2 regions of the Erwinia sp. 009765445 genome follow, and region 2 is predicted to be linked to the other one. Evidence: predicted binding sites of a transcription regulator. Region 2 holds the regulator's gene; the other holds the start of a gene.

Region 1 (5,907 bases), on a different contig from region 2:
ATCCGGTGGTGGCGGCTCTGCTCGACGATGGCCTGCAGCGCGGTTATCAGAGTGCGGAAATTGGCGGCTGGCTGCGCGAGCGGCTGACGCTGATCCACGCTTCCAGCCTGGCGGCACTGAGTGAAATCAGCGAAAAGCCGGACGTGGTGTATCTCGATCCAATGTATCCCCACAAGCAGAAGAGCGCGCTGGTGAAGAAGGAGATGCGGGTATTCCAGACGCTGGTGGGCGCGGATGATGATGCGGACGGTTTGCTGGCACCGGCACGCAGACTGGCGAAGAAACGGGTGGTGGTGAAGCGTCCGGACTACGCACCGCCGCTGGCCGGTGTGGCAACGCAGTCTGCGGTGGTGACCAAAAGCCACCGTTTTGATATCTACCCGCCGCTGGTGGGTGAATGAATCCTGTTTCTTCGTGAAAGGCATGCCCTCTCAGCTGAAAGGGCGGAATTGATTCCGCCCTTATTACGCAACTACTCGTCTTCCTCGTCGCGCAGCGGCACAATCAGCATATCGATATGCACGGTATTAATCAGCTGGCGGGCTGAAGACATCAGCTTGCTCCAGAAGTCCTGATGGTGGCCACAAACCACCAGGTCCACGTCGTATTTTTTAATCGCATCAACCAGCACCTGGCCCAGATCGCCGCTGCCGCTCAGGGTTTCGGAAACCGGGTAGCCTGCGCTGTTGGAGAGATCGGTCAGAGCCGTGTGGGTCTCTTCGGAAATGCGTTTTTGCATATCGCCCAGGTTTACGTCGATCAATCCGGTATAGAGGTCGGAATAGTTCACATCAACGTGGATCAGGGAAATTTTGGCATCGTAGGGACGGGCCATGGAAACCGCTTTGTCGACCAGCAGTTTACTCTCCGGCGAAAGGTCGACTGCGATCAGAATGTGTTTGTAAGACATAACGATACTCCTTCCATTCGTTGCGGCTGCGTATCCGCAAGACAAAATTGTCTTTGTGGCATCTTAACACATTGAAATCCGTTGTAATGTTTACGATGTGGGATTTCGCGACGCGCGCCCGGCATTTATTTTGCTGGCGCTTATCTTATCTCCCTCAGTATAGCCCTGATTGTTAACAGATGAGTATGCCGTGCGCGGCCTTTGCGAGCGGGATCAAAATGAATTTTTCTCTCTTTCCTGCCGAAGCGAAAAACATCGCTGGAAAAATTTTAAGCAAATCTCCTACACTGATATTAACGGCTTGTTATGCGCTAATAACGCTCGCTCTGCGGTTACAACTACAATTCTGTTTGGTTCAATGAAGTGATTGGCTAGTCATCGTGGGGCTTGTCCGGCTTTCCCTGCTGAACACTCCCTTTTGATGGATTGCCGGGAGGGGATCATGATCAGCACCATCGCGCTATTTTGGGCTCTGTGTGTAGTTTGTGTGGTGAATATAGCGCGCTACTTTTCCTCTTTGCGCGCGCTGTTAGTGGTGCTTCGCGGGTGCGACCCTTTGCTGTATCAGTACGTGGATGGCGCAGGATTCTTCACCTCTCATGGACAGCCGGGCAAGCAGGTGCGGCTGGTTCGCTATATCTGGTCACAGCGCTATCGCGATCATCATGACGATGAATTTATTCGCCGCTGCGAGCGGGTTCGCGGTCAGTTTATCCTGACCAGCGCGCTGTGCGGACTGGTGATTATCAGCCTGGTGGGCCTGTTTCTCTGGCACTGATCGATGAAAAAAAAGGTGGGAACCAGTCCCACCCTTTTCTGTTTTCGCCGCTGAGAACGTTAAACGAACTTCAGGGCAATCCAGTAAAGCGCACCGGACAGGACAATCGACACCGGCAGGGTGAACACCCACGCCAGCAGGATATTTTTGATCGTCTTACCCTGAACGCCACCGCCATCGACCAGCATCGTTCCGGCGACGGAGGATGACAGGACATGAGTGGTGGAGACCGGCATACCGGTATAGCTGGCCACGCCGATAGAGACGGCTGCGGTCATCTGTGCCGACATCCCCTGAGCGTAGGTCATGCCTTTCTTACCGATTTTCTCACCGATAGTGGTGGCAACACGACGCCAGCCAACCATGGTACCCAGCGACAGCGCCAGGGCCACCGCGACGATAATCCATACCGGCGCGTACTCAACGGTATTCAACAGATCGCTTTTCAGCTTGTTGAGGTAGCGCTGATCTTCACTGGAGGTTTCCGGCAGTTTGGCCGCTTTGTCGGCGGTATCGGAGATGCACATCATCAGACGACGCAGCTGGCTGCGCTGTTCAACGCTCAGTGCATCGTAGCTTTGCAGGTTGTTATTCAGCAGGCTCTGGGCATGCTGAATAGCAGGCAGCGCCCGGGCTGCATCGCAATGGAACTCATGTGGGCCACCGGCACTTTCTTCCGGGGTGGGAACCACCGGCGGAGCCATCTGGATGATGTGAGTCAGCGAATCAGCATGCTGCTGATAATACTGCTCCAGATGGTTGACGGCATCGCGGGTGCGGGCGATATCGTAGCCGGAGGCATTCATGTTCACTACGAAGCCAGCCGGTGCCACGCCAATCAACACCAGCATGATCAGGCCAATGCCTTTCTGACCGTCGTTCGCACCGTGTGAGTAGCTCACGCCGATAGCGGAAACAATCAGCGCGATCCGGGTCCAGAATGGCGGCTTCTTCTTGCCATCAATCTTTTCACGTTCCGCAGGCGTCATATGAATACGGCGACGCTTCTTGTTGCCGCTCCAGTAGCGGCGCAGGATAAATACCAGCCCGCCAGCCAGCACCAGGCCAACAATGGGTGAGATCACCAGCGACATAAAGATGCCGATCATTTTCGGTATATTCAGCGCGTCGACGACCGAGGTTCCGGTGATCAGCGCGTTGGTCAGGCCAATGCCGATGATGGCCCCGATGAGGGTATGAGAGCTGGAGGCTGGCAGACCGAAGTACCAGGTGCCAAGATTCCAGATAATCGCCGCCAGCAGCATGGAAAAGACCATGGCCAGCCCGTGAGCCGATCCGACATTGAGCAACAGATCGGTGGGTAGCAAATGAACGATAGCGTAAGCAACGCTCAGCCCGCCCAGCAGTACACCAAAGAAGTTAAATACCCCGGCCATCACCACCGCCAGTTGCGATCGCATTGCTCGGGTATAAATCACTGTAGCCACCGCGTTTGCCGTGTCGTGGAAGCCGTTGATGGCTTCGTAGAACAAAACAAAGAGCAGGGCGAGGACGAGTAACAGGCCGGTATGGTAATCAAGACCAGCAAACAGATGTAGCATAAGCGTTACGCCATTTTTTGGAGGACATGAACGCGGCGCATTATCCGCGAGAACCTGTCTCAGGGGAAAGTGAAATATAGACTTTTTTTGACATTAATGTGTCAGTAAATCGAATTTACCCCCTTAAAATGCTTATAAATCATCGTGCTGTAAAATGTTTCTGCTGTGACACTTTTGTGACTCTGGTATCCCCGCGCCCTGAACATTACAATCACCGTTTTTGAGCAGTGGCGCGGAGCGAGTTGTGGGGAAATTTGACGTTATCATTATTGGCGCCGGTGCGGCTGGCCTGTTCTGTGCCGCCCAGGCGGGGCAGCGGGGCAAGCGCGTGCTGTTGCTTGATAACGGCAAAAAAGCCGGGCGAAAAATTCTGATGTCTGGCGGTGGCCGCTGCAACTTCACTAACCTTTACACCGAACCGGCGGCCTATCTTTCGCACAATCCCCATTTCTGCAAATCCGCGCTGGCACGCTATACCCAGTGGGACTTTATCGATCTGGTTAACCGTCACGGCATTGCCTGGCATGAGAAGACGCTGGGCCAGCTGTTCTGTGACGACTCGGCGCAGCAGATTGTCGATTTGCTGCTGAAAGAGTGCGAGGCCGGGAACGTCGCGCTGCGTCTGCGCAGTGAAGTACTGAATGTGGCGCGTGATGATGCAGGGTATACGCTGGAACTGAACGGCAGCACGGTGCAGGCGGAAAAGCTGGTTATTGCATCAGGCGGCCTCTCAATGCCAGGTCTGGGTGCCTCGCCGTTTGGCTATAAGATCGCGGAACAGTTTGGCCTGAAGGTGTTCCCGACCCGCGCCGGACTGGTGCCTTTCACGCTGCATAAACCGTTGCTGGAGCAGCTGCAGACGCTTTCCGGCGTGGCGGTACCTTCAGTCATGACGGCGGAAGATGGCACGGTATTTAAAGAAGCGCTGCTGTTTACCCATCGCGGCCTGTCCGGCCCGGCAGTGTTACAACTTTCCAGCTACTGGCAGCCCGGCGAGTTTGTCACCATCAATCTGTCGCCAGAGCGTGAACTGGATGCCTTTATTAATGAAGAGCGTGAAGCGCACCCGAACCAGAGCCTGAAAAACACCCTGGCAAAAGTGCTGCCACGTCGCCTGGTTGAATGCCTGCAACTACTGGGCAACGTTCCAGAATACACGTTGAAACAGCTTAACAGCCGCCAGCAAAGTGAGCTGGTGGAGTCGCTGCACAACTGGCGCGTACAGCCGAACGGTACCGAAGGATACCGCACGGCGGAAGTGACGCTCGGCGGCGTGGACACCAGCCTCCTGTCCTCGAAAACGATGGAAGCGCGGGATGTGCCGGGCCTCTATTTTATCGGCGAAGTGGCAGATGTCACGGGCTGGCTGGGTGGCTATAACTTCCAGTGGGCGTGGAGCTCGGCCTGGGCTTGCGCTCAGGCTTTGTGACGATTTTCGACCATCAGCCCCATAGCCAAATCCGGATACTATGGGGCTTGTCCCTGCTATTTGCGATTCAAAATCCGCAGAAAGTCCGTCTTGCTGGTAATCAGTGAGAGCGCGTTGGAAATAACCTCATCGCTAAAAATAGATGCGATATCTTTCAGCACATCAATATGTTCTTTCTCTTTGGCAATCACGCCGATGGCAATAAACATGACGTTGCTTCTGTCCCAGATCACTCCATCAGGAAACTGAAAAATCTCCACGCCGGTTCTGAGGATGATCTGCTTTTCCGATTTGGGGAGATGCGGCAGGGTAATGCCGTTGCCGAGGAAGGTGGAGACCTGGCGCTCTCTTTCATTCAGAAAGCTGACGCAGTCCTGGCTGACATACCCTTTGAACAGGCACTCTTTCCCCACCATGGCTAAAACCTCGGCCTTATTTTTTGCATGGCAGCCGAGATGCAGATTCTCAACGGTGATCGTATCGAGCATTACCTTTCTCCTTTTATTGCTTCCAACACAGCATGTTCTTCACTGCCTGCCGACAACTCTGCTTCCAGCTGTTCCAGCGATTTATTCGAGGTTTCCGGCAGGGCTTTAATCACGAAGAGGATCGCAAGGTAGTTGATGGCGGCAAATATCAGGAACACCGGACCCAGCCCCAGTTTCGCCTGCATAACTGGGAAGAGGTAGCTGACAACCGCGTTCATAATCCACATAAAGAACACCGAAATACCCATCGACAGGCCACGGATTTTTAGCGGGAAGAGTTCAGCCAGCACGACCCAGGTCAGGAAACCAATCGTGCCCTGCATCACGCCGACAAACAGTGCGCCCAGCAGCCAGATCACCGTCGCCTTGATATCGCCGGTCATCGTGTAGTCTGCTACGGCAATCAGCAGGTGCAGCGTTGCCATAATGGCAAAGCCATTAACGATCAGCGTTTTCCTTTTAAAACGATCGACCAGATACAGTACGCCAAACAGCATGCCACCCACCGAGAACACCCCATTGAGCACGTTACAGATCAACGAGGTTCTTTCAGAGAACCCGGCACTTTTCAGGATCTCCGTACCGTAATACATGATTACGTTAACCCCGGAAGTCTGCTGGATCGCGGCCCAGGCAATCCCGACCAGCAGCAATTTCAGGATCCACGGCGTATTGAAAATAATGTGGAAGGCACCTTTAGCGTGCAGCTTGTTCTCCTTTTCAATGTCCATCAGCATGAT
Region 2 (5,907 bases):
CAGCGCCTGCTGTTTGAAGAAGCCCCAGGTACCGGAAGCAGAGTTGCGGCCGAACCGTTGAAGAGGACGCTTCGCCCAGCCGGGCTGACCCAGTTGCAGATCTCCCCAACGATTAATCGAAGAAGCCCCGCCACATCGACGGGTGACAGAAAACACCGAATCGAGCTGCTGCGCATTCAGCCCCTGCAGAGGGTTGTCCTGATTGACCACCACCACCAGCGCATCCATGGCAACCGGAACCGCCAGTGGCGGATAGCCATAGCTGTTTTCAAACAGCTGCCGCTCAACGGCCTGCATAGGGCGGCTCATCGCACCAAGCTGTGCCGCCCCGGCTGCCAGTGCCGTCGGCGCAGTAGACGAACCGGCTGCCTGGATCTGCACGTTCACGCCGGGATACTGCTGGTTAAAGCTCTCTCCCCACAGGGTCATAAGATTGCCCAGCGTATCCGACCCGACGCTGGTCAGGTTCCCCGCCAGCATGCCCTCTTGTGCCTGGGCCATCGTGCTGAGCATCAACAATAGCGCGAAAAACAGCTTTTTCATCCTGAACTTCCGATTCGGTCAACGAACCGCATTCTGGGACAATTCGTTGCTGACAATCAACCTCGGCGGCAGTGAAAAGCTGAAACAGGTCTCTTTGCCCGGCAGGCTGGTGATATCCAGCCGCGTGTTGTGATGGCTGAGCGCATGCTTCACGATTGCCAGCCCCAACCCGCTGCCGCCGGTCTGCCGTGAGCGGGCTTTATCCACCCGGTAGAAACGCTCCGTCAGGCGGGGAATATGCTCTGCCGCAATGCCGGGACCGTTATCCTTCACCTTAAACTGCGCTCCCTGCGACGTCTTCAGCCAGCTGATATCAATACGTGTGCCTTCTGGCGTATGGTTTACCGAGTTATACACCAGGTTTGAAATCGCACTGCGCAGCTGCTCATCATTGCCGAATACCCGCAGATTCGGATCGGTATTAAAATGAATTTCATGCCGTCCCTGACTGAGCGTCTCCGCCTCACGCTGCAACAGCCACAACATCATCGGCACGTCGACTTTTTCCTGCAGATCCAGCGCCGGTGCCGCTTCAATGCGGGACAATGTCAGCAGTTGTTTCACCAACCCGTCCATCCTGCGGGTCTGCTCCTGCATGGTGTGCAGCGCCTTATCGCGAAGCGCGCCCTTCATATCCGACTCTTCCATCATCTCCAGATAACCCTGTAGCACCGTTAACGGCGTGCGCAGCTCGTGGCTGACGTTGGCAAAGAAATTGCGGCGCGCCCCTTCCAACTGATGCATCTGCGTCACATCGCGCGCTACCAGCAGCCACTGGCCTTCGCTGTACGGCATCACGCGGAATTCCAAATGGCGATGACTGTTCAGCACCAGGGTCAGCGGGCGGGAGAAATCGCGCTGGCGAAGATAGCGGGTGAACTCCGGATAACGCAGCAGGTTGAGGATGTTCTGGCCGTTATCCTCCGGCCAGCGCAATCCCAGCATCTGCTGTGCCAGGCCGTTACACCAGAAAATCGTCCCCTCTTCCGTAGTCAGCACCACCGCGTCGGGTAACGACTCCGCCCCGCTGCGGAAGCGCTTGATCAGGCTGCCCAGCTCGCGGCGACGCCGACGATTTCGCGCCTGCATCTGATAAAGGCCATAGAAGAGAGGTTCCCAGCTGCCGCGTCCGGCAGGAGGGGTCATGCTGCGGTCAACCCACAGCCAGTGAGATAAACGAAGTAAATTCGCGAAGTGCCAGCCTGATACGGCCAGCACGGAAATCAACAGCAGCCAGGGCAGGTAGCCAACCAGCAGCCCCAGCACCAGGGCGGGCATGCAGGCAAGCACCAGCTCAAACAGCAATCTCTTCCAGGAGAGGCGTTCCAACACGGTTAAGACTCCAGTGCGAACGATCAGTAGCGTGCAGAGAAACGATAACCTGTTCCGCGAACCGTCTGCACCATACGATCGTGCCCGGTGACTTCCAGCGCTTTACGCAAGCGGCGAATATGCACGTCAACGGTACGATCTTCGACGTACACGTTAGTTCCCCATACGTGATTAAGCAACTGTTCGCGGCTGTAAACACGTTCCGGATGAGTCATAAAGAAGTGCAGCAGTTTGTATTCCGTCGGGCCCATTTCCAGCGGCTGAGTCTCGGACATCACGCGATGCGAAGACGGGTCCAGGCTCAGTCCCTGCATCTCAATCATTTCTTCCACAGCCATTGGCGAGATACGGCGCATCACCGCTTTAATTCGGGCCACCAGCTCTTTTGGCGAGAACGGTTTGGTAATGTAATCGTCTGCGCCCACTTCCAGACCACGCACGCGGTCTTCTTCTTCACCACGCGCGGTTAACATCATCACCGGGATATCGCGGGTCATCGCTTCGCGCTTGAGATGTTTAATAAACTGAATGCCTGAGCCACCCGGCAGCATCCAGTCCAGCAGAATCAAATCAGGCCAGGGTTCGATCAGCAGATTGATGGCACTGTCGTAATCTTCAGCTTCAATAGGTTGATAGTCATTTTGCTCCAGAACGAAACACAACATCTCACGGATTGGGGCTTCATCTTCGACCACCAGAATGCGCTTAGCCATTATTGCTCCTGCTACTGTGACGGAATGTCACTGGATTTGCGGCGTCATTATGCGTCAGTTTTATGACAGTTTTATGAAAAAAGCACCGGTAAGAACACCGTTTTATAACACTTTTTTGAAGGTGCAAACGCCTTTCGCGCTGGGGTTTTTGCCGGGGCTGTTTATAATCGTCGGATCAGCTTTCCGCACCGAAGGGATCCCATGCGAGTGATTCATACCGCTGACTGGCATCTGGGCCAGTTTTTCTACACCAAGAGCCGGGCCGCAGAGCACCAGGCCTTTCTGGACTGGCTGCTGGCGCAGGCTGAAACCCATCAGGTGGATGCCATCATTGTGGCAGGCGATATTTTCGATACCGGCTCGCCGCCCAGCTACGCCCGCGAGCTGTACAACCGCTTTGTGGTCAGGCTGCAGCAGACCCAATGCCAGCTGGTGATCCTCGGCGGCAACCATGATTCAGTCGCCACGCTGAACGAATCCCGCGAACTGCTGGCCTGCCTGAATACTCGGGTGATTGCCGCAGCCAGCGATGACCCACGTGAACAGGTTCTGCTGCTCAATACCCGCGACGGCCAGCCTGGTGCCCTGCTCTGTGCTATTCCCTATCTGCGCCCGCGAGATATCACCACCAGTAAGGCGGGTCAGTCAGGTCATGAAAAACAGCAAACCCTGCTGGAAGCGATCACCATCCATTACCAGCAGTGCTGGCAGGAAGCGCAGGCTCAGCGGGAGGCGATGGACCTGCCGCTGCCGATCATTGCCACCGGGCATCTGACCACGATGGGCGTGACCAAAAGTGACGCGGTGCGCGATATCTATATCGGCACGCTGGATGCTTTTCCCGCGCAGGCCTTCCCACCAGCAGATTACATCGCGCTGGGACATATTCACCGTGCACAACGCATCGCCAACACTGAACATATCCGCTACAGCGGTTCGCCGATCCCACTCAGCTTTGACGAGCTGGGTAAGGAGAAAAGCGTCTTTCTGGTCGGGTTCACCGACGGCAAGCTGAGCAGCGTGCAACCGCTGAATATCCCGTTATTCCAGCCAATGCAGATGATTAAAGGCTCGCTGGAGGAGATCGAAAACCAGCTGGCGGAGATCCAACCGCGCGAAGATGGCAAAACGGTGTGGCTGGATATCGAAATTGTCACCGGCGCATGGCTGAACGATCTGCAACGTCGTATTCAGGAGATGACGCTGGAACTGCCTGTGGAAGTTGTGCTGCTGCGCCGCAGCCGTGAACAGCGCGAGCAGGCCATTGACCGTCAAAATAATGAAACGCTGAGTGAGCTGAGCGTGGAGGAAGTCTTCACCCGTCGTCTGGCGATGGAAACCGATGAAGAGCCGGAGCGGCTGGCCCGAGCCACCCTGCTGTTCAACCAGACGCTGGCCGAAATTGATGACGAGGAACAGCTGTGAAGATCCTGACGCTGCGGTTTAAAAACCTCAACTCGCTGAAGGGCGAATGGAAAATTGATTTCACCGCCGAGCCGTTTGCCAGCAACGGCCTGTTCGCCATTACCGGCCCGACCGGCGCGGGTAAGACCACGCTACTGGATGCAATCTGCCTGGCGCTGTATCACGAAACCTCCAGACTGGGAAAACTGTCGCAGTCGCAGAATGACCTGATGACGCGCGACACTTCAGAATGCCTGGCCGAAGTGGAGTTTGAGGTGAAAGGCGTGGCCTGGCGTGCTTTCTGGAGCCAGAACCGGGCGCGTGGCGTGGCGGACGGCAACCTGCAGGCACCGCGAGTGGAGCTGGCCCGCTGCGAAGACAACCAGATCGTTGCCGACAAGGTCAAGGACAAGCTGGAGATGCTGACCGCGCTGACCGGGCTGGATTTTGAACGCTTCACCAAATCGATGATGCTGTCACAGGGGCAGTTTGCGGCCTTCCTGAATGCCGATGCCAACAGCCGCGCCGAGCTGCTGGAAGAACTGACCGGCACGGAGATCTACGGCCGCCTGTCGGCCAGCGTTTTTGAGCGACATAAAAATGCCCGTCAGGCACTGGAGACGCTCAAAGCCCAGGCTGGCGGCATGGCTCTGCTGGATAACGAGCAGGTTCAGCTGCTTACCGGCCAGCTGGAGCAAAGGGTGGCAGAGGAGCAGGTACTCACTTCTCAGCATCAACGTCAGCAGGTTTTACTGCAGTGGTATCAACAGTTTCAGGCCATTTCTCAGGCTGTAACCGCTGCCGAAACCGATCGCCTGCAGGCGGAAACCGCCTGGCAGCAGGACAGCGCGCAGCTGGATCGCCTGCTTCAGGCCGAACCGGCGGAAAAGCTGCGCCCGCTCTGGCAGCAGCGCAATCAACAGCAGCAGGATTTGCAGGGGCTGAAAGAGCAGCATCAGCAGTTAACTCAGCAACTGCAGCAGGCTCAGCAACAGCTGGAAGGCTCCACCGCTCAGATGAAAGAGGCGGATGCACAAAGGCAGCAGCATGAGGCAGAACGCCAGCAGCAGGAGACGCTGATTACAGAAAGCGTCCTGCCGCTGGATAACCGCATTGCCTCGCTGGAGCAGCAATGCACTCAGCTGGCGAAAGAAGTGAGTGAGTACCAGCATTCCCTTAGCCGCCGCCGGGCAGCTCTGCAACAAAATCAGCAGGCACAGGCCGAGAAGCAAACAGCACAGCAGCTGAACCAGAAATGGCAGCAGGACAATCCACACTTTGTTCACTGGGGCGAATCCCTGCCGTTGTGGCGCGTCCGCTTTGAGCAGCAGCACCAGAGTGAAGTGGCACTGATTTCGCAGCAGCAACGGCTGACGGAGCAGCAGAAAAATCTGGAACAGCTGCAGGCACAGCTCAGCCAGCTTGAACAGCAGGCTAAACCGCAGCAGCAAGCACTGGATCAGGCGCAAAAACAGTATTCAGAGACTGAGAAAAGCCATCTGGCCCTGCAGCAACAGCAACCGGAAAGCGAACTGCAGGCTGCACTGACCCGTCTCAACCAACAGCGCCCGCTGCGGCAGATGCTGGCGCTGCTCTCGCCACAGTGGCAACAACTGATGCTACGCAGCCAGCGCACCCTTGCCAGCCAGCAGCTTTTACAGCAGCAGTTGCAGGAAGCAGAACAGCAGCTACACATTCTGCGCAACGGCTGGAAAGAGAAGCATCAGCACCAGCAGGATCTGGAAAAACGCTGCGAGCTGGAGCAGCGCATAGCTGACCTTGAGCAGCACCGAGCCCATCTGGAAGCGGATCAGCCCTGCCCGCTGTGCGGCTCCCGCCAGCACCCGGCCGTTAGCGAATATCAGGCCCTGAAGCCTTCAGAAAACCAGCAGCGGCTGGCGCAACTGAAGGCTGA

Evidence for each region. The regulator PhoB, encoded in region 2, activates phosphate uptake and scavenging genes when phosphate is short. The targets are predictions, from matches to a motif close to CTGTCATAAAACTGNCNNAT.
Region 1: the regulator PhoB is predicted to act here: its motif matches at 3,414-3,433, upstream of pitA (inorganic phosphate transporter PitA).

Annotation. Positions count from the first base shown of each region.
Region 1 is NZ_JBYUWC010000008.1:24,162-30,068, forward strand. Features, by position in the region: gene rsmJ (16S rRNA (guanine(1516)-N(2))-methyltransferase RsmJ) at 1-401, shown strand, start outside; gene uspA (universal stress protein UspA) at 473-910, opposite strand; gene uspB (universal stress protein UspB) at 1,353-1,688, shown strand; gene pitA (inorganic phosphate transporter PitA) at 1,748-3,250, opposite strand; gene AC3Y5R_RS10270 (BaiN/RdsA family NAD(P)/FAD-dependent oxidoreductase) at 3,495-4,679, shown strand; gene AC3Y5R_RS10275 (PTS mannitol transporter subunit IIA) at 4,736-5,167, opposite strand; gene AC3Y5R_RS10280 (sugar porter family MFS transporter) at 5,167-5,907, opposite strand, start outside.
Region 2 is NZ_JBYUWC010000015.1:71,199-77,105, forward strand. Features, by position in the region: gene AC3Y5R_RS16915 (PstS family phosphate ABC transporter substrate-binding protein) at 1-543, opposite strand, end outside; gene phoR (phosphate regulon sensor histidine kinase PhoR) at 562-1,875, opposite strand; gene phoB (phosphate response regulator transcription factor PhoB) at 1,899-2,588, opposite strand; gene sbcD (exonuclease subunit SbcD) at 2,790-4,013, shown strand; gene AC3Y5R_RS16935 (AAA family ATPase) at 4,010-5,907, shown strand, end outside.